Regions from separate parts of the Vibrio kanaloae genome, predicted to be linked through region 4. Evidence: predicted binding sites of a transcription regulator. Region 4 holds the regulator's gene; each other region holds the start of a gene.
What was found. The regulator PurR, encoded in region 4, represses purine synthesis genes. The targets are predictions, from matches to a motif close to TNANGNAAACGTTTNCNTNA.
Positions count from the first base shown of each region.

Region 1: the regulator PurR is predicted to act here: its motif matches at 3,099-3,118, upstream of pckA (phosphoenolpyruvate carboxykinase (ATP)).
Region 2: the regulator PurR is predicted to act here: its motif matches at 2,545-2,564, upstream of OCV24_RS10495 (uracil-xanthine permease family protein).
Region 3: the regulator PurR is predicted to act here: its motif matches at 1,936-1,955, upstream of glpX (class II fructose-bisphosphatase).

Region 1 is NZ_AP025497.1:2,999,430-3,004,489, reverse strand. Features, by position in the region: gene OCV24_RS13535 (AsmA family protein) at 1-1,150, opposite strand, end outside; gene pckA (phosphoenolpyruvate carboxykinase (ATP)) at 1,302-2,927, opposite strand; gene hslO (Hsp33 family molecular chaperone HslO) at 3,263-4,156, opposite strand; gene hslR (ribosome-associated heat shock protein Hsp15) at 4,175-4,561, opposite strand; gene gspC (type II secretion system protein GspC) at 4,849-5,060, shown strand, end outside.
Region 2 is NZ_AP025497.1:2,317,179-2,322,238, forward strand. Features, by position in the region: gene wrbA (NAD(P)H:quinone oxidoreductase) at 1-540, shown strand, start outside; gene OCV24_RS10485 (DUF2069 domain-containing protein) at 537-974, shown strand; gene OCV24_RS10490 (DUF2066 domain-containing protein) at 1,085-2,350, opposite strand; gene OCV24_RS10495 (uracil-xanthine permease family protein) at 2,628-3,866, shown strand; gene upp (uracil phosphoribosyltransferase) at 4,008-4,634, opposite strand; gene purM (phosphoribosylformylglycinamidine cyclo-ligase) at 4,804-5,060, shown strand, end outside.
Region 3 is NZ_AP025497.1:247,709-252,768, forward strand. Features, by position in the region: gene OCV24_RS01120 (helix-turn-helix transcriptional regulator) at 64-690, opposite strand; gene glpX (class II fructose-bisphosphatase) at 865-1,872, opposite strand; gene zapB (cell division protein ZapB) at 2,199-2,441, shown strand; gene rraA (ribonuclease E activity regulator RraA) at 2,530-3,045, opposite strand; gene OCV24_RS01140 (1,4-dihydroxy-2-naphthoate polyprenyltransferase) at 3,119-4,036, opposite strand; gene hslU (HslU--HslV peptidase ATPase subunit) at 4,226-5,060, opposite strand, start outside.
Region 4 is NZ_AP025497.1:1,998,553-2,003,612, reverse strand. Features, by position in the region: gene OCV24_RS09095 (alpha/beta fold hydrolase) at 277-1,074, shown strand; gene OCV24_RS09090 (putative signal transducing protein) at 1,201-1,518, opposite strand; gene OCV24_RS09085 (TVP38/TMEM64 family protein) at 1,530-2,210, opposite strand; gene OCV24_RS09080 (TfoX/Sxy family DNA transformation protein) at 2,343-2,933, opposite strand; cyclic di-GMP riboswitch class I at 3,061-3,146, opposite strand; gene purR (HTH-type transcriptional repressor PurR) at 3,317-4,321, opposite strand; gene torD (molecular chaperone TorD) at 4,638-5,060, opposite strand, start outside.

The DNA.
Region 1 (5,060 bases), 1.0 Mb from region 4:
TCTGGAGTTGTGTCAGCCACGGTATTAGGCGTGCGGCTGGTAGGTGGTTATCTTGGCTTTCGGTAAGCCACTTGATGCCTTGCAGGTCGAGCTGTGCTAAGTCAATGGTATCAGGCGTCACCTTGCCATTGAGCTGAACACTGCCTTGAAGGAACTGAGTATAGAAGTCTTCAATCTGAATCCGGTTGGGCTCTAGGTTGAGTTTAAGGCTTGGCTCGATGAATTGGTCATTGTCTAAGGTGACGCCTTCAGCTTGTAGAGAAAAAATGGCGTTCTGTTGTTGCCACAATTCAAAAGGCAGCTGTATGTTTTCTAATGAGGCGTCAAAGGATGCTAGATGTCCGTCTGCCCATTCTAGGTCACTACGCAAAATATCTAAGCTGTTGATGTGATTGATCTGGATACCTGTCATATCCCATTGTTTGTTCAATAGGCTTTGGGTCTGTTTTTGGTTGAGTCGTAAACCATCGATCGTCACATTCACCAAAGACCAGTCATGTTGATATTGTTCTGCTTGACCGGAAACCTTAGCGTCACGCCAGTCAAATGAAGCGCCATAAAGAGTGCTGTCACTCGGCTTTAGTTCGAGGTCAATCAACAGGTTATCGAATGCTTCGTCTTGCCAATACAGTTGCGTGGCTGAGAGTTGGGTTTTTCCATAAGGTAATAACGAGTTGTGTCCGTCCCATACGGGGGCGGAGATCTGAAGATCAATACCTCGCGCATTAAAGTCTGGGGTCGAGAAATCTAGATTATTGATGGCCAACTGGTGAAGCTTGAGGTTTGGCTGCGTAAGTACCGATGTGAGGTTTTTTAAATCATCAACTTCTAACTGCAGACCGCTGATCAACACTGAATCCAAGACCAGTTTGGCTTGAACTATAGAACTAGGGCTAAACCATATACTGACTTTATCGATGTACAAAGGCGACTTTTTTGCAGGTCGGTTTTGGATAATACCCATCAAAGTGATGTGATAAGGCGCCTGATACTCAACATCTTCAATGAGTAGAGGTTGTTCAAGCGTATGTTTTATAAAAAAATTAGCAACATCAGCACGGTATTGAGTCTGCAGGCTTAATAATAACGCAGCGATAACCGCAACGGCGATAGCCAGCACAATACCGAATACCATGAATACCTTTTTCATTCCCTGAAAGCCTTAAATTTCAATAGTCTCAAACAGAGTGGAACAAAAAGGGATAAGCATCAACAAAAAAGCCCCTCAAAAGAGGGGCTTGCTACAAAATATCATTGTAAATGGGCGTTTGTTTTTGACTTAGCCCGAGCAGATAGGTGGGTTAGTCTAATTGTGGACCAGCCGCAACCAGTGACTGACCTTCAGCATTGTCTGTGTATTTATCAAAGTTGTTGATGAATCGTGTTGCTAGATCCTTCGCTTTGCTCTCCCACTGTAGCGGGTCAGTGTACGTATCACGTGGGTCAAGAATGGTCGAGTCTACATCATGCAAGGCGAGTGGCACTTCTAGGTTAAACATAGGGATAACCTTAGTATCTGCATTGTCGATTGAACCATCTAGGATAGCGTCAATGATGCCGCGAGTATCTTTGATAGAGATACGCTTACCACTGCCATTCCAACCTGTGTTAACTAGGTAAGCTTCTGCACCAGCCGCTTCCATGCGCTTCACGAGTACTTCAGCGTACTGAGTTGGGTGGAGCGTTAGGAATGCAGCGCCAAATGCCGCAGAAAACGTTGGCGTTGGCTCTGTAATACCGCGTTCTGTACCCGCGAGCTTCGCTGTAAATCCAGATAGGAAGTGGTATTTAGTCTGTTCAGGAGTCAGTTTCGATACTGGTGGTAGCACACCAAATGCATCCGCAGTCAGGAAGATAACTTTTTTAGCGTGACCTGCTTTTGATACTGGCTTAACAATATTTTCGATGTGGTGAATCGGGTAAGAAACACGAGTATTTTCTGTTTTTGAACCGTCATCAAAATCGATAGAACCATCACCACGGACCGTTACGTTTTCTAGCAGAGCATCACGACGGATTGCGTTGTAGATTTCAGGTTCCGCTTCTTTCGATAGGCGAATCGTCTTCGCGTAACAACCGCCTTCAAAGTTGAAGATACCGTCGTCATCCCAACCATGCTCATCATCACCGATCAGCTCACGTTTAGGATCCGTCGATAGTGTTGTTTTCCCCGTTCCTGATAGGCCGAAGAATACGGCTACGTCACCTTTCTCGCCAACGTTTGCACTGCAGTGCATTGAAGCAATGCCTTGCAGAGGAAGTAGGTAGTTCATCATTGCGAACATGCCTTTTTTCATCTCACCGCCGTACCAAGTACCACCAATGATTTGAACGCGCTCTGTCAGGTTGAACGCAACGAAGTTTTCAGAGTTTAGGCCCTGCTTCTCCCAGTTCGGGTTGGTTGTTTTAGCACCGTTCATTACCACAAAATCAGGTTCGAACGTTGCGAGCTCTTCGTCAGTTGGACGAATGAACATGTTCTTAACGAAGTGCGCTTGCCACGCTACTTCAGTGATAATACGAACACTTAAGCGCGTATCTGGGTTTGCACCACAGTAACCATCAATCACAAACAAGCGCTTGCCAGATAGCTGAGTTGTTACAAGCTCTTTCAGCTCATTCCATAATTCAGGTGTAATCGGTTTGTTGTCATTTTTGCCTTGATCTGACCACCACATGGTATCGCGGGTCGTGTCATCTTTAACAATGTATTTATCTTTTGGTGAGCGGCCAGTAAAGATACCAGTGTCAACCGCAACAGAGCCAAGTTCCGTTACTACGCCTTTTTCGTAGCCCTCTAAACCTGGCAGTGTTTCTTCAACGAATAGCTGCTCGTAGCTAGGGTTACGAAGAACTTCAGTAACGCCTGTCAGTCCGTGCTTAGTTAGATCAATTTGTGCAGCCTTTGTATGTTCCATAACGGTCATAGGTGCTCCTTGTAGGATATTTTGTAGGGATTTTGTATTAATTTTTATGGTTATCTGCTCACCATGCTAGCAACGAGACTCGGGGGAAACAGGGATACAGCTCAAAAAGTATCCATATTAACATTGAGGTTTTAAGTGCCTCGTCACATATTGGCCCAATTAGTCTATCCTGTACGCAAACCTTTGCGCTAGGGGCAGGAACATTATTAATTGATGAAAATTAAGCGGTGATTTTATTACGAGATGTAACGGGCTTTGCGCTATTTTGATCACAAAAAAGGCCAGCTTGCAGCTGACCTTTTTGGGTAAATTACGTGTTTTGGGTACGTTATAAATTAATGAACGGTATTGCTGCCTTTATCGGCTGCTTCAGCGTACAGAGCATCAACGTCGTTCTTGTCGAATGAATAATTTGTGCCACAGTAATCACAATGCAGAGCAACACTACCTTCGGTACTTAGGATGTCGTACATCTCTTCTTGAGCAACCGTAATGATAGCCGCCGCGCTCCGCTCACGTGAACAACCACAGTAGAACTCAATCGGTTGTGGGGTGAACAGCTGTACTTTCTCTTGGTTGTACAAACGGTAAAGCAGTTCGTTCGCTTCTAGGGAGAACAGTTCTTCGTTTTTAACTGTGTCAGTTAGCTGCTCTAGGTGTTCGAAGTCGTCTGGCGTACCTGTGCCGTCTGGCATAACCTGCAGTAACATACCAGCAGCGTGTGCTTTACCTTCATGATCGCCAGTGCGTAACCATAGACGAGTCTTAAGCTGTTCTGAGTTAGCGAAGTAACCTTCAAGCACCTCGGCTAGAGTGTCACCTTCAAGGCCAACGATACCTTGGTAACGCTCACCTTGCTTAGGGTCGATAGTGATCACTAGATGGCCTTTACCCATAAGGTCGTGTAGGCCTGCGTTGTCAGCAATATCCCCTTCAAAGCGAGCAACACCGCGGATCTTCTGGTTATTATCACCATTGATCACAGCGAGAGATACTGGGCCATCACCTTGAAGCTGCATAGTGATAGAACCTTCAAACTTTAAGGTCGCCGTTAGTAGCGTCGTTGAGACCAATAGCTCACCCAGCAGTTTCTGTACTGGCGCTGGGTATTCCTTGCTAGAAATAATCTGTTGGTACGCTTCATCCATTTGTACCAATTCACCACGTACTGATAGGTCTTCAAATAGGTAGCGATTTAAAACATTACTTGTAGACATTGGGTCTGCCATTTGGCTATTCCTTCTAGCTTATTGAGTCTTGAACTTGATGATGTCACGACGTTGCTTCTTATCCGGACGACGATCTGGAGCTGGGTTATGAGCATTCAGCTTGCGTTGTTTCGCAAACTCTTCTCTTTTTGCCAAGCTCTCGGTGGTTTCTTCATAGAGTGTTTGAGCGATCGGAGCCCCGCCACGATGCGCCGAAATTTTCTCGATAGTCACCGTTTTTTCTTCATTCCCTTGACGCAGTGTAATCACCGCCCCAAGTTCGACAATTTTACTTGGTTTGCTGCGTTGACCATTATAGTGGACTTTGCCACCATCGACCATGTTGCGAGCAATAGAGCGGGTTTTGTAAAAACGAGCTGCCCACAACCATTTATCGAGTCTGACAGCTTCATCAACAGTTTTCATATAGGGTTGTGCCTTTTCAGTGAAAAATGAATGTGGTTTAACTGTAATTAACAGAGCGCAACATGTTCTTGATGATGCTTATCACATTAAGTAGAAGCTTAAAGTGGAGGCGGTTGGCATTTTTTTCAAGTCATATTACAAAATAGCCATCTAATGCCGATTTATGAATTGGCTATGATATAATTCATGATCTTATGCTTAAATGCGCTTGGTATCGAACGAATGAATGAAAAAGTTGGAAGCTTAATGATTTTCAGCGTTTGTCGTCTTGAAAAGGGGCAAGGGAAGTGAACTTTTTAGAGCTCAAAAATCGCATAGGACACTCACCTGTGTTGAGCCGCTTATTAGAGAATAAATTTGTATTTCAGCAGAAACTAAGCCTAGCGACTTGTTGTTTGTTGATTGCTGCTTCAGCATGGATTTTAGGACAGCTTGCATGGTTTCTTGTACCTGCCGAGCAAACGGTTGTGCCTTGGAAAGCGTCTGTTTCATCTTCTTC
Region 2 (5,060 bases), 320 kb from region 4:
CTAGCCAGGCAGATTGCGCGAGGGGTTGAATCTATCCCGAACTGCGAAGCCATGTTAAGAACGGTGAACGACGTGTACACGGTAGAAGAGCAGGCTGATTCGCGTTATCAACCAACCGATCCTATCGCAACGTTGCAAGAACTCCGTTCTTGTAATGGTTTAGCGCTAGGTAGTCCAGTTTGGTTTGGTAATATGGCCGGGCCTATGAAGCACTTTTGGGATAGCACCACATCATTATGGGTCAATGGTGACCTTATCGATAAACCTGCTTGTGTGTTTACTTCGTCTTCGTCACTGCATGGCGGTCAAGAAACCACACAGCAAAGTATGATGTTGCCACTGCTTCACCATGGCATGCTGGTGGTGGGAATCCCCTACTCTGAACCTGCGCTGCATAACACTCGAACCGGTGGCACACCTTACGGTGCAAGCAGTACAGGAGAAGCGCCATCGTTAAGCAAAGAAGAGATTGAACTGGCTCAAAACCTAGGCAAGCGCTTAGCTCGCATCGCTGTAAACCAAAAGGGAATCTCTCAATGATGTATATGTCAGAGAAAGCTATGTCTCCCAAAACAAAGTTATGTCGTTGCCTCGCTTTATCAGGCAACCTATTGCTTCTACTTTGGGTGGTGGCTTGGCAGATGACACTTTCACCTCACCCTCACCTAAGCAATATCACACTGGCTATTGCCTGGGCTATCCCGCTTTTATTACCTTTACCGGGTATTTTGGCAGGCAAACCTTATACGCATGCTTGGGCTAACTTTGTCTTAATGCTGTATTTCCTACATGCGTTAACCATACTGTATGTAGACGGTGGTGAACGCCTGTTAGCCGCGGTAGAACTGCTGCTAACGACGTTAGGTTTCGTGGGGAATATCTTATTTACTCGTTTTCGTGCCAAAGAGTTAGGCATCAAACTTAAGCGTCTTTCGGAAGTAGAAAAGAAAGAAAAAGCTAAGTTCGAGCAGTAATATTGGTTGGATTTTATAAAATTGAAAACCCAATAAACAAAAAGCCCTGCGAGATCTCTCTCGCAGGGCTTTTTTCATGTTTTCACTTCAATCTGTCATGCGGTAGATGATTACGAGTGAGTCCATTCGTATACCAAGCTTGGCTTAGTGTGCACTGGAGCCGTGATGATGAGTTCTTCTTCACCAGATTCGTCTAGCGTCGTATCAGTCGTGCTTGTTAGCTCAGCATCCGTAGAGAGCTCGCTGCCTTTAATCACTTGAACGCTTGAGTCAATCTCACTTCCCTCGCCTTCAGTATCAACAGCGCTTGCTGAATCATCACCTACAGACATAGAGTTGTCTTGCGTTTCAAATTCAGGGCTCACTTCAGGTTCAATATAAGACTCTTCAACCTTAGCGACTTGGCGAATGCTTTCCACTTCTTGTTCAAACTCTTGTTGAGTTGATAGTAAGTGTATTTGGAAAGTGACTTCATTGTTTTGAATTTTCAGGATATCTAGACTTGCCACTGAGTTTAGACGCTTAAGCGCATTCTCCAAATGGAAAAAATCCTGGGCGTTATTCAGGCTAATAAACTGCGTGAGAATAGACTCTGAAGATTCACTTGCTACGGTAACAGCACTTTTACCTGCGTAGTAGTTACTAATTTGATCAACCAGCGTCTTAGAACCCGTAGCACTGTTACCCGATATCGAACCTGTCACAGGTGAAGCTGGCGCACTCGTCAACTGGCTTGGCTTTTGATCATACAAAGTCCAACGTAATCCAGAAGGTTGAGCCTTTACAACAAGCACAGCATCAACAGGGTAACGTTGACTCGCTTTACTGATTGGCGTAACAAAATTTCCCCATAGATCAGAGATCTCAATGCCCGTGATATCGTCAAAATCGCCAACAGGTAGCGTCAGGGGTAATCCACGTTCTTTTGCGTTTACTTGTAAGCCTGCAGCTAACTGTGAATTAGTATGCTCCCATACTATATTCTTGTCGTAGTTATCTTCTTCTATCAACCAAACTAGGATGTTTGAACGAGTATCAGGCCAATACGGCAATTGCGCTTGAGTTAGTAATGAACGGATTTGAGCAGCATTAAAACGCATGCGTAATGTTGATTGACCATTACTTTCGCCAAAGCTCATTTGAGACATATACTGCGCACTCTTACGCATCGCCTTTTGAATAGTATCATTCGAAGCGACATCGGTTTGGCCAGTAGCACGTATCAATACCTGCTCCATGCCAGTATTTCTTGCCACTTGCTCTGACTGTTTACCTCTAGCGTCAATCGCAACCTCAACACTAAAGATATCTACTTGAGTTAAGGCATAGCTCGGAGAGGCTAATAATGCCATGAACAACAATGCTATGTAGCGCATACTGATCCTAATATTCAAATCTTGTGCCTTGATGATAAGCAACTATGGATTGAGGGGCAAGGTCGATAACCCCCACTGTGTTTAATAACTATAAAATATCACCTAACCATGATAAATCGTTCACTTGTAAAGCGAATTTTCCTTATTTGGATCGAGGTAAATATCACTAAGGTAAATAAATTTGATCTATCTAGTGTAGCAATCGTTTGCCAAGTGATAGAATCCTGCGAATTTTATTTTTCGACTTTCATATAACGACCATTTTTAAGGATTTAACATGAAAAATGCTTTGCAAGGTGCGCAAATGCTGTTTGTAGCTTTTGGTGCACTTGTATTAGTGCCGCTACTGACAGGGCTTGATCCTAACGTTGCACTTTTTGGCGCGGGTATCGGTACCCTTATATTCCAACTTATTACACGCCGTTCAGTGCCAATCTTCTTAGCGTCTTCTTTCGCCTTCATCGCACCTATCATGTTCGGAATTCAGACTTGGGGTGTAGGAGCAACCATGGGTGGCCTTATGGCGGCAGGAGTTGTGTATGTATTAATGGGAGCTTTGATAAAAGTACGAGGCGTTGCCTTCATTCATAAACTACTTCCACCCGTCGTTGTTGGCCCAGTCATCATGGTTATCGGTTTAGGCCTTGCGCCTGTTGCGGTAAACATGGCGCTAGGTAAAACAGGCGACGGTGCGGTTCAGCTTGTCGATGCAGATGCTGCACTGTGGATCTCTTCGATTTCACTGTTAGTGACGATTATCATCAGTGTGTTTTCAAAAGGCTTCCTTAAACTGCTGCCTATCTTCGGCGGTATTGTTGCGGGTTATATCACCAGCCTGATATATGGTGCAGTAGACTTCACACCCGTGGCTCAAGCGTCTTGGTTGGCACTACCAAACTTCACAACACCTGAGTTCAACATCAACGCTATCTTCTTTATGGTATTTGTCGCCATTGCACCGGCCGTTGAGCACGTTGGCGACATGCTTGCCATCTCTAACGTAACTGGCAAAGACTACCTTAAAAAACCAGGTTTACACCGCACTATCACTGGCGACGGTGTAGCAACGATTGCGGCTTCTATGCTGGGCGCGCCACCAAATACAACGTACAGTGAAGTAACTGGTGCGGTAATGCTAACGAAAGCATTTAACCCAGTGATCATGACTTGGGCAGCCGTTACGGCCATTGTTTTAGCCTTGGTTGGTAAGCTAGGCGCACTACTTCAAACGATTCCAGTTCCAGTGATGGGCGGTATTATGATTCTGCTGTTTGGTTCAATCGCAACAGTTGGGCTCAATACTCTCATCAAGAACAATGTAGACCTGCATAAATCACGTAATCTTGTGATTGTGGGTATTACTTTAGTCTTTGGTATTGGCGGCATGGCCTTTGGTATCGGTGACTTCAGCCTACAAGGCGTAAGCTTGTGTGGTATCGTGGCGATTCTACTGAACCTAGTTCTTCCTGAAGAGCTAGGCGACAACACAGTAGTAGACAAAGCTCAAATCGATTAAGCAATCGGTAACGCTAGATTTAAAAGAATCACAAGCCAACAAGATCAAGAAGGGAGAGCACCGAATGCTCTCCCTTCTTATTAATACGGCTAAATTCAGCGAGTTAAGAAACGGTTTAGAGTAACTTAAGCTGAAACCGAATTACTTAGTACCGAAGATCTTATCACCAGCATCGCCAAGACCAGGAACGATGTAGCCCTTGTCGTTTAGCTTCTCATCAATTGCAGCAGTGTAAAGCTCTACGTCTGGGTGCGCTTTTTCTAGAGCTGCAATACCTTCAGGAGCCGCTACAAGTACAAGAATCTTAAAGTGCTTACAACCTTTCTCTTTCATTAAGTCAATCGTTGCGATCATAGAACCACCTGTCGCAAGCATTGGGTCTACCACAAGAGCAATACGCTCCTCGATATTAGATGCAAGCTTATTGAAGTATGGTACTGGTTCAAGTGTTTCTTCGTCACGGTAAACACCAACAACGCTAATACGGGCACTTGGAATGTGCTCTAGAACGCCGTCCATCATGCCTAGACCAGCACGTAGGATTGGCACTACTGTTACTTTTTTACCTTTAACTTGGTCAACTTCAACTGGACCGTTCCAACCATTAATAGTTACACGCTCAGTCTCAAAGTCTGATGTCGCTTCGTATGTTAGAAGGCTACCCACTTCTGTCGCTAGCTCACGAAAACGCTTAGTGCTAATCTCACCTTCACGCATCAGGCCAATTTTATGTTTTACTAGCGGGTGTTTCACTTCAACAACTTTCATTTCCAACTCCGGCAATATTTAAACAAACCTGTAGATTGTACACGAACTTTGTGGTTATTTCAGAATCTTTATTCTAATAAAAAAAACCGCGCAAACGTTTGCTCTTCATAAACAAGCCCTGTTAGAATAACGCCGTTTTCACATCCAACTTAAGTTCGAGGACTATCCCGTGAGTGGTAATACTTCTTCTCTAAGCTACAAAGACGCAGGCGTTGATATCGACGCAGGTAATGCACTAGTAGACCGTATTAAAGGTGCAGTTAAACGCACTCGTCGCCCTGAAGTAATGGGCGGTATTGGTGGCTTTGGCGCCCTATGTGAACTTCCAACGAAATACAAAGAGCCGGTACTTGTTTCAGGTACTGATGGTGTTGGTACTAAGCTTCGCCTTGCTTTGGATCTGAAAAAACACGACACCATTGGTAT
Region 3 (5,060 bases), 1.4 Mb from region 4:
ATTGTGGTTTTCTCAATATTGAGACGAGACCAGTGATTTGGCGCGAAGCTTAAGCACTGAGCATTACGATGAAGGTGTGGGTGTTAGGGTGTAAGTGCAACGTCGCTCGCCAGCAATAATGTGTTCAGTACGGCTTACATGGCACTCGTCTTTGAGCAGTTCGGTGAAAACATTGAGTTCTGACTGGCATAAGCTAGGGCAACGAGTCGCAGCCTTACATATAGGGCAGTGGTTCTCTATCAAGATGTAATGATCGTCATGCTCTTGAAGCTCTGCCATGTAACCTTCTTCTTCACGAAGTTGAGTGAGCTTTTCAAGTTTACTGATCAGGTTATCACAGCCAGATAGAGCGGTTTGATACTGCTTTAAAGTGTGTTGTTCACGCTCGGCAGCAACCTTAGCTAGCCCCTCTTGGCCAAATAGGTTCTCTACGGCATCAATCACTTGAATCGTCAGCTCACCGTGTCGGTCTGAGAATTGGCTATGGCCTTGTTGAGTCAGTGACCAATGGCGGGTAGGACGTCCCACTTTTACTTTAACGTCATGAAACGCAAGAATACCGTCATCTTCCAGGCTTTGCAGATGTTGCCTTGCCCCCATTGTCGTCATGTCAAATTCTTCTGACAGTTGCTTCGCGGTTACCGCTCCTTGGCGCTTAATGGTTTGTAAGATTTTGTCGCTTGTTTTCATATTATCCCTACCTTATGAACCTTACTATTATGAGGCAAGGTGTTTATAAAGCAAACCATTTACTATATTGGCCGCCGTTCACGCTATTGCTAGCATATGGTGTGTTTGGCACTGGCCAATAAAACAAAAGGCTGATACGTGGTATCAGCCTTTGTTGTTCTGTTTAACTTAGGTTTACAGGATGTGATCGATTACTTCAGGGTCTTTACGTTCTAAGTAGTGAATTGATTTGATGCGACGAATCGTACGGCAGCGACCACGTATAAGTAGTGTTTCTGTGGTTGCGATATTACCTGTACGAGTAATGCCTTCTAGCAAATCACCTTTGGTGATGCCGGTTGCTGAGAATACTACGTTGTCGCTGCGCGCCATGTCTTCCATCTTCAACACTATACCCGCTGTTACGCCCATTTCAGCGCAACGTTCTAGCTCAAGCTCACCGTGCTTACGGTTTTCTGCGGTATCGCCTTTCACCTCGTGACGAGGGAGAAGACGACCGTGCATGTCACCATCTAGTGCGCGAATAACCGCCGCAGAAACGACACCTTCAGGTGCGCCACCGATGCAGTACATGACGTCTACTTCGCTGTCTGGCATACAAGTGAGGATAGAAGCAGCAACATCACCGTCTGGCACTGCGAATACGCGAACGCCCATTGCTTGCATGTCGGCGATGACTTGATCGTGACGTGGCTTAGCCAGTGTCGTTACAACTAATGTATCCAGCGTTTTACCCAGCGCTTTCGCTACGTTTTCTAGGTTTTCTTTTAGTGGTCGTGCTAGGTCAATCACGCCTTTAGCGCCAGGGCCTACAACTAACTTTTCCATGTACATATCAGGCGCTTTAAGGAAGCTGCCTTTTTCGCCTGCCGCCAATACAGCCAATGCGTTTGATTGGCCCATTGCTGTCATGCGTGTTCCTTCAATTGGGTCAACGGCAATATCGACAGCATCACCGCCCACACCTACTTGCTCCCCGATGTAGAGCATAGGTGCATCATCAATTTCACCTTCACCAATAACAATCTCACCGCTGATTTCGGTTTTGTTTAGTAGACTACGCATTACTTCTACAGCAGCGCCATCAGCAGCGTTTTTATCGCCACGGCCAAGCCATTTGTAACCAGCTAGTGCTGCACCTTCAGTGACACGAGAGAATGACATTGCTAAATCGCGTTTCATGCGAACTCCAAAACTTTTAAAGGGGGAGGGAAGATAAATTTTGCGGCGGATTTTACCATATCCAAAAGGAAACGTTTGCCTTTTTGTTTTTGGGGATTGCTCTCGATCAATTTGCAGTAGAAAACAATAAATCTTTATCAAAATAATCAGCCTGTGGATGTGGAGATAATCATTCGCGTCAATATTCGGTAAAAAGCGCTGTTTTTTTCATCGAATGGTGCAAATTATCGAATATATTGAGTGTTTATCCTTGCTCTGCTGAGTAGAATGGGGAAATAAGTGGAGTGAACCTTCACCATTAAATGGATAACTAAAGGTAGGCCAGAATGTCTTTTGAAGTACTAGAGCAGCTAGAAGCAAAAATTCAAACAGCAGTAGATACAATTGCACTTCTTCAAATGGAAGTGGAAGAGCTTAAAGAAGAGAAACAAGCACTAGCGACAGAAGCTGGTGAGCTAAAAGCAAGCCGTCACGAGCTAGAGCAAAAAACTCAGCAAATGCAGGAAGAGCATTCAGCATGGCAAGATCGCATCCGTAACCTTCTAGGTAAAATGGATGACGTTGAGTAATTGACTCTTCAGATTAAAAAAACGCCCGCTACTGAGTAGCGGGCGTTTTCGTTCGTTGTTCTAATTGGCTGGAGCTTTGTTCGAGTACTTAATCTGATTCTTCTTCGACATCAAGGTCGAGTTCAACATCTAACGGCTCAGCAGAGAGAATGATGCCTGTGTTATCCGCGTAAAGGTAATCTTCAGGTAAAAAAGTCACGCTGCCAAAATTGACTGGAACATCAACCTCACCAATGCTCTCTTGGCTAGCTCCGACAGGAATGGACGCTAAGGCCTGAATGCCGAGATTCATATCTTCTAGTTCATCGACTTCACGTACACAGCCATAAACCACAATCCCTTCCCACTCATTGTCTTCGGCAAGCAGGGCTATTTCAGCATCGATCAGCGCTTTTCGTAATGAGCCACCACCATCGATTAGCAGCACTCGACCTAACCCATCTTGCTCCAATACAGAGCGAATCAAAGCGTTGTCTTCAAAACACTTTAATGTTGTGACCTGTCCTGCGAAGGATGCTCGTCCACCGAAGTTGCTGAACATTGGCTCCACGACATCAACTTGATCTATGTAGATGTCGCACAGTGCTGAAGTGTTGTATTCCATTCGTTTACCTTTTGAACAATGAACTTACTTTGAGTATATCGGTGCCTGATCCCTTTGCAATGATTAGTCTCAATTAACTCAATAGAGTTTGAGCTACGACAACCCCTGCAAACAATAAGTTAGTGACCAGGGAGCATTTCACAATAACGGGCATCATTGGTGCAATCTGAGCTGGTTTATCGGTTTTCCATACGGCTTTACCATGCTTGTAAACAACAATGATACTGAACAAGAATGGCAGGCTAATCCAAACGGGTTTCTCCTGAATCAGTAGGTATAGCGCGAAAGATGCAAGGGCGAAACCAAGTAACAAGAAATGGTAGTGCTTGGCTTTGCGCTGCCCTAAGCGAACGGCCATAGTGCGCTTACCACATTCGCTATCGTTTTCGATATCACGCATGTTGTTGATATTGAGAACTGCCACTGCCATTAACCCACAACCTAAAGCGGGAAGAAATAGGCTAGGCTCAACGTGGCCAGTATGCAAGAAGTACGTTCCAGACACGCCTAGCAATCCAAAAAAGATAAACACTGATAAGTCGCCAAGGCCGATATAACCATAGGGCTTGTTACCAACTGTGTATGCAATAGCAGCCGCAATCGCCAGAACACCAAGAGCGATGAACGACAAGATACTCTCAATCGAGCTTAGTGCATAAAAAATAAGAACCAACCCAGCTATTACCGTAAATACGATGTTGAGGATGATAGCTTGCTTCATGGTCTTCGCGTTGACTGTACCAGACTGCATCGCGCGTATTGGGCCTAAACGCTTCTCGTTGTCGGTGCCTTTGACGGCATCGCCATAGTCGTTGGCTAGGTTCGATAGAATCTGTAATAGAGTGGCGGTTAAAAAAGCCAGCAGCGCTATCGATAAAGAAAAATGATTGCTAGCGAACGCCAAACTACTTCCTGTAAGAATGGAGACGAGTGCGAGAGGCAGAGTTTTTGGTCGCGCGGCATCAAGCCAGATCAGTAAAGATTGTTTCATCGTAAGTCTATTTTCATTGTAAGTGCACTTTTGTCGTTAGTACGCTAGTGGTAGGTATATCGTGTCATACTGTAATTCGAGTATACGCCCATTTTTTAGGTAATAAAAAGCCCACTTTATAGTGGGCCTTGAATTCGTCTATTAGCTGCTATTTCTTTGAGATAGAGCAATAAGTTGGAGTTTAATGTGCTACAGAATGAAGCGGCTTAGATCTTCGTCTTCCACGAACTCACCTAACTTTGATGTTACGTAAGCTTCGTCAATCACTAGCTTGCTGCCGGCTCTGTCCGTTGCGTCGAATGAAATCTCATCCATTAAGCGCTCCATTACTGTGTGTAGACGACGTGCTCCGATGTTTTCAGTGGTTTCGTTCACACGCCATGCTGCGTCTGCAATTTGGTTGATGCCATCTTCAGTGAATTCAATGCTGACGTCTTCTGTTTTCATTAGAGCAATGTATTGCTCTGTTAGAGACGCTTTTGGCTCAGTCAGGATACGTTTAAAGTCGTTCGCTGATAGTGCTTCCAGCTCTACGCGGATTGGCAAACGACCTTGCAGTTCAGGAATTAAATCTGATGGCTTCGATACTTGAAATGCACCAGACGTGATAAACAGGATGTGATCAGTTTTAACCATACCGTGCTTGGTTGAAACTGTGCTGCCTTCGATAAGAGGCAGTAGATCACGTTGAACACCTTCACGAGATACATCTGGGCCTGAACTGTCGCCACGCTTACAAATTTTGTCGATCTCATCGATGAATACGATACCGTTGTTTTCAGCGTTGAAGATCGCATTCTCTTTTAGCTCTTCTTGGTTCACAAGCTTAGCGGCTTCTTCTTCAGTTAGTGCTTTGAATGCATCCTTGATTTTAATCTTGCGCTTTTTCTTGGTGTCGCCAGCTAGGTTTTGGAACATACCTTGTAACTGGTTTGTCATCTCTTCCATGCCAGGAGGAGCCATGATTTCAACACCCATCTGTGGTGCTGCGACATCAATTTCAATCTCTTTGTCATCCATCTTA
Region 4 (5,060 bases):
ACTTAGCTTTAAAATTAGCTGGGAGCAACAACCGCTCGTAATAAATGAAGGCGCTCTAATTGTAGAGTGCCTTTTTGTTTCCTGGTCAGAGCACATCACGTTTACGAAGACAAAGCTTGCAAACTCATTTTAGTCAGGTAGAAAAGGTGAGGTAAGTATTCATATGACTAATGATAGGTTTGACACTATTATCACTTAAAGTTCTTAATAGCGTGATATCCTAGTCATCGCCTCGTGATGAGGCATAGCTCCATTCCAATAATTAAAGCGATAGGTATGTCTGAGAGTTTACTATTTCATAAAACATTTACTCACCCTACGAGCGATGAGTGGGTTGTATTTGTGCATGGCGCAGGAGGCAGTTCCTCCATCTGGTTCAAGCAGATTAAAGCGTATAAACAGCATTTCAACTTGCTGCTCATTGACTTGAGAGGGCATGGTAAATCAGACAATATACTTAAAGGGCTGATTTCGAATCGTTATACCTTCAAATCGGTGACGCTTGATATTCTCAAGGTATTAGACCATCTTAAAATCCGTTCTGCACATTTTGTTGGCATGTCTTTAGGCACGATCATAGTACGTAACGTTGCGGAGTTAGCTGCAGGGCGTGTGCGTTCAATGGTATTAGGCGGCGCTGTCACTAAACTCAACACTCGTTCTCAAGTTTTAATCAAATTAGGTAACTTAAGTAAACACATTATTCCTTATATGTGGTTATACAGTCTTTTTGCATATGTAGTAATGCCACAAAAAAGCCAAAAAGAGTCTCGTCATCTGTTTATCCGAGAAGCAAAGAAACTGTGCCAAAAAGAGTTTAAACGTTGGTTCATCTTAACCGCAGATGTTAATCCCCTAATGAAGTATTTCAAAGATAGAGAGTTACCCATTCCTACTCTCTATTTAATGGGAGAGCGTGATTACATGTTCATTAAGCCAGTAAAGGAAATGGTGCAAGCACATGAGTCGAGTGAACTGGTTGAAATCGCTAACTGCGGTCACGTCTGCAATGTAGAAAACCCTGAAGCATTCAATCAACATTCTATCGAGTTTATCCAAAAGCAAATCCAATGATTCTCTAGGTTTATTATCAGCTTAGATGATTAGATAGAATTGAAATAAAAACGGGAAGCTAGATTAGCTTCCCGTTTTTATATTGAGGAGGTATCAAACCGAACCTCTTGTCACAGTCTTTGCGTATTACTCAGGTGAGGCTGCGCCACACTGCCAACAAGAACCAAATAGTGCTTCGTTGACTTCGTGACACTCACTACATCGCCACTCTTCATAGATGATCGAATCTTGCTGCTTTTGGTAATCATTTACAATAGTGCGAGCTTTGTTAGCCAGTTCTGGTTCATACAGCCAAACGTACGGGTCAGTGTCTTCTGTAAATGGGAGTTCCCCTTTTAAACCAAACAACCCCTCACCACGGACCTCACATGCAATATTCTCACTTTCTAGCAATCCACATATGATGTGGGCTTCTGTCGGATTCGATGCAACAAAGATTTTCATGACATAGAACCTTAATCAGTTATCGGTGTTGAGCGAAATTTGCCCATTAGCCATTTAGCAAAAATTGGGAACACCCCGAGTAAAGCAAATGACAACAATACTGAAGGGGAAATGATACCTGAAAGCGAGTCAATCTCCGCAAGTTGAGTACCGGCGTTCAAGAAAACCGCAGTGCCTGGTAGCATGCCTATTTGGCTTGTAATGTAGTAACGACTGACCGACATTGGCGTTAGGCCCATCAGCAAGTTGATAAGGAAAAATGGGAATACAGGAATCAGACGCAAAGAAAATAAGTAAAATGCGCCGTCTTTTTCAACCCCCTTGTTAATCGTCGCCAATTTGTCACCAAACTTGGTTTGAATCCAGTCACGTAATAGATAGCGGCTACTTAGAAAGGCAAGGGTAGCACCAATTGCACTTGCGAAAGATACCAGCAGCAAGCTATTCCAGAAACCAAATAGAGCAGCTCCGAGCAGGGTGACAACAGCGGCACCAGGAATTGAGAAAGCAGTAATCATTACATACGCAACAAAATAGATAGCGGCAGCTGCAATAAAGTTGCTGTCAATGTAGTCATTTAAGACAGCTTGTTGGGTCTTAGCATTTTCAAGCGTTAAGTACTGGCCGAAATTGATGCCTAACAAGACAATGGTTACGACCAACACAATACCCAATATCATTTTCTTACTCATTGATACTTCCTCTAAATTTTCAATGCATACCGATAGTATAGATAGACAGGCAAAGCATAGATTAACTTTCACCAGATATAAAAAAAGCCGCAGTAAATGCGGCTTAGTTATGTATATATTGCACTGACAATGTTAATTGACGCGATTGATAAGCTCTTCGCGACGCTGCTGCGGTATAACAGACCAATGTGTACCATTGATCGCACCTTCTAGCGCCCAAAGTAGTTCAATACTGACAGAAGACGCATGCGATTCTTTGATGGCGTTAAATGCGTTTACAGAGCCAGATTCATATAAACGTTCTACAGAATCGATTCCTGCCTTTTTCAACATACGCTCGGTAGCGAGTCGAAGATTAGGCAGATCTTTGAGTCGGGTCGGCTTGGCAGAAGACTGCTCAGCTTTTTCTTCTTTAGCAAAACCCAGAGACGTGGTTGCAAGCTGCAAGATTTTCTCTTGGTCTTGCCATAGGCCTTCAGGTAAAGCGAAATATTTAGTAACAACAGGGAAACCACGTTTTTTGTAGACGTACGGTTGAAACCCTTGTTGTTCGAATTGCTTTGTTGTGCATTTGTCTGCTCGTATGTGCAGTTGGTCATTAACAACCAGAGCAAACATTGTGTCATCAGCAAAAAGACCGAATCCACCAAACATTGAGCGTGATTTTATTTTTCCTAGGGACTCAAATAACTTCATTGAGTCCTTTAGTATCGGTTTATCCATGTTATTTATCTCGGTGTATTTGAAGTACGCCACCAAATAAGCAGGTCCGAGAGATTAGCAAAATGTTGCAATTAAATTGTCAATAAGCCGTAAATTACTAAATGATTAGTAGTTACTGCATTTTGCCATCGGTAACCCCGCTACCATACCAACGAGTGGTTTAGGCCGGAAGCTTTGCGTCTCACTCTTTCGAGTGGTTTGCCCTGTGCGTGACTGATTGAATAGAATAAAGTTTTTGTTGAATGAGGCTCACACTTGTTATTTCAAAATGTGATATTGCTTCAATTAATGATCTTTGTATTGTGCATCTAGGTTCATTTTGGGTGCTGATAAAAAAAGCGCACCTAAAGGTGCGCTTGATGAAATTAAACTCATTTTATCAATTAATTTAACGTTTTAACTGTACATCGCTCTACGATTTCAGGGTGCATTTCGAAGACACGTTTTTCATGATCTTTGTCTTTTATACGTTCTAATAGAATTTCGAAAGCATTTTTACCAACACGACGTTTCGGTTGGTGCACCGTTGTTAAAGGTGGTGAAAAGTATTCAGCTAGCTCGATGTTGTCGTAACCAATGATCGAAATATCTTCAGGAATACGAATACCTTTCTGTTGCAGGCGACTCATTAGACCTAGTGCCATCGTGTCATTAAAGCAGAATACAGCCGTCGGGCGATCTTCCATCTCAACGATTTGCTCTGCAGCAAGAACTGCCGTATCGCACTCGAAGTTGCCTTCGATGATCATGTTATTATCGGTAGAAATCTTAGCTTCGTTCAGTGCGCGCTTGTATCCGGCAATGCGTTCAACACATGCTGCTTTGTCTAAGTGGCCACTTAAACAGGCAATTTTAGAGTGACCGCGTTCAATCAGGTACTTGGTTGCTAGGTAGCCACCTTCTTCAGAGTTATCAATGATCTTATCAGCTTGAGAGCTCTCTGGGCCCCAGTCCATAATAACTTTCGGGATGTCAGCGTGACGGTCTAACATCACTCTTAGTTCTTCAGTTAGGTCTGAACACATAACTAAGATGCCATCTACACGTTTCTCTGCCAGCATTCGAATGTAGTCACGTTGCTTCTCATAGATACCACCTGTGTTACACAGGATCAAAGTGTAACCTTGACGGTAGCAGTAGCTTTCAACACCATCGATAACTTCAGAGAAGAATAGGTTGGTTGATTGAGTAACAAGCATGCCGATAGTGCGTGTTGTATTGCACTTCAAGCTACGAGCTACAGCACTTGGCGCATAGTTCAGTTCGTCTACAGCTTTGTTTACTTTTTCTTGAGTCGCTTCTGCAACAAAACGTGTTTTATTGATTACGTGAGAAACGGTTGTTGTCGATACGCCGGCTAAGCGAGCGACATCTTTTATCGTGGCCATGGTTTTATCCTATTAGAAGCTACTTTCCCAAAGTACGGAATAAAGTAGCCGTTAAGCTACCTAACTAAGAGCTATAATTTGTAGGGCTCTTTGGGTACTAACGTGCTAAAAAACAAAAAACCGCTATTGAGCGGCTTGTCTTAACACCGAAATGCTCTGAACTTAAATAAGCATAGCATTTCGTGAATGTTTCATATTTTATCGTTTGCGGTCACAATTTTAGACTGACTAGAAGTTACTCGCAATAAAATTCACCCTGAAATCCGGGTGAATTGTCACATTCTATTGAATTTATTTACCTAGTCATGCAATAAGCTTAGTCACCAGCTAGATATTGAGCGTCTAAATTACAGAAGGCGAGTAACAGAGATGAGACTGAAGCGTAGAAACCGAATTCGTCAACGTCATGACATTTCACGTTGAACTTGGGTACCCAAGTAAGGAGTTGTTGTTCGATAAACTGTTGTTGAACGGAAAATGATTTTTCTAGCTTTTCTTCAAGCTCAGTTTCGTTAGAGCGAATGATCAAGTTACCAAGGAAATCGAGTTCGATAGCAATGTGGTCTGCTGGCTCTTTTAGATCTTGGTTCACCACTAAGTTGTGCTTAGCCATGATCTCTTCCATATCTTTTGCTGGCTTATCATTCAAAAGGCCAGTTTCGCCGATATACATAGAAGCGTATGGAAGGGCGCCATGTTTATCTGTTTTTAAGAAAAGGTCACAAAAGTCTGCAGACAG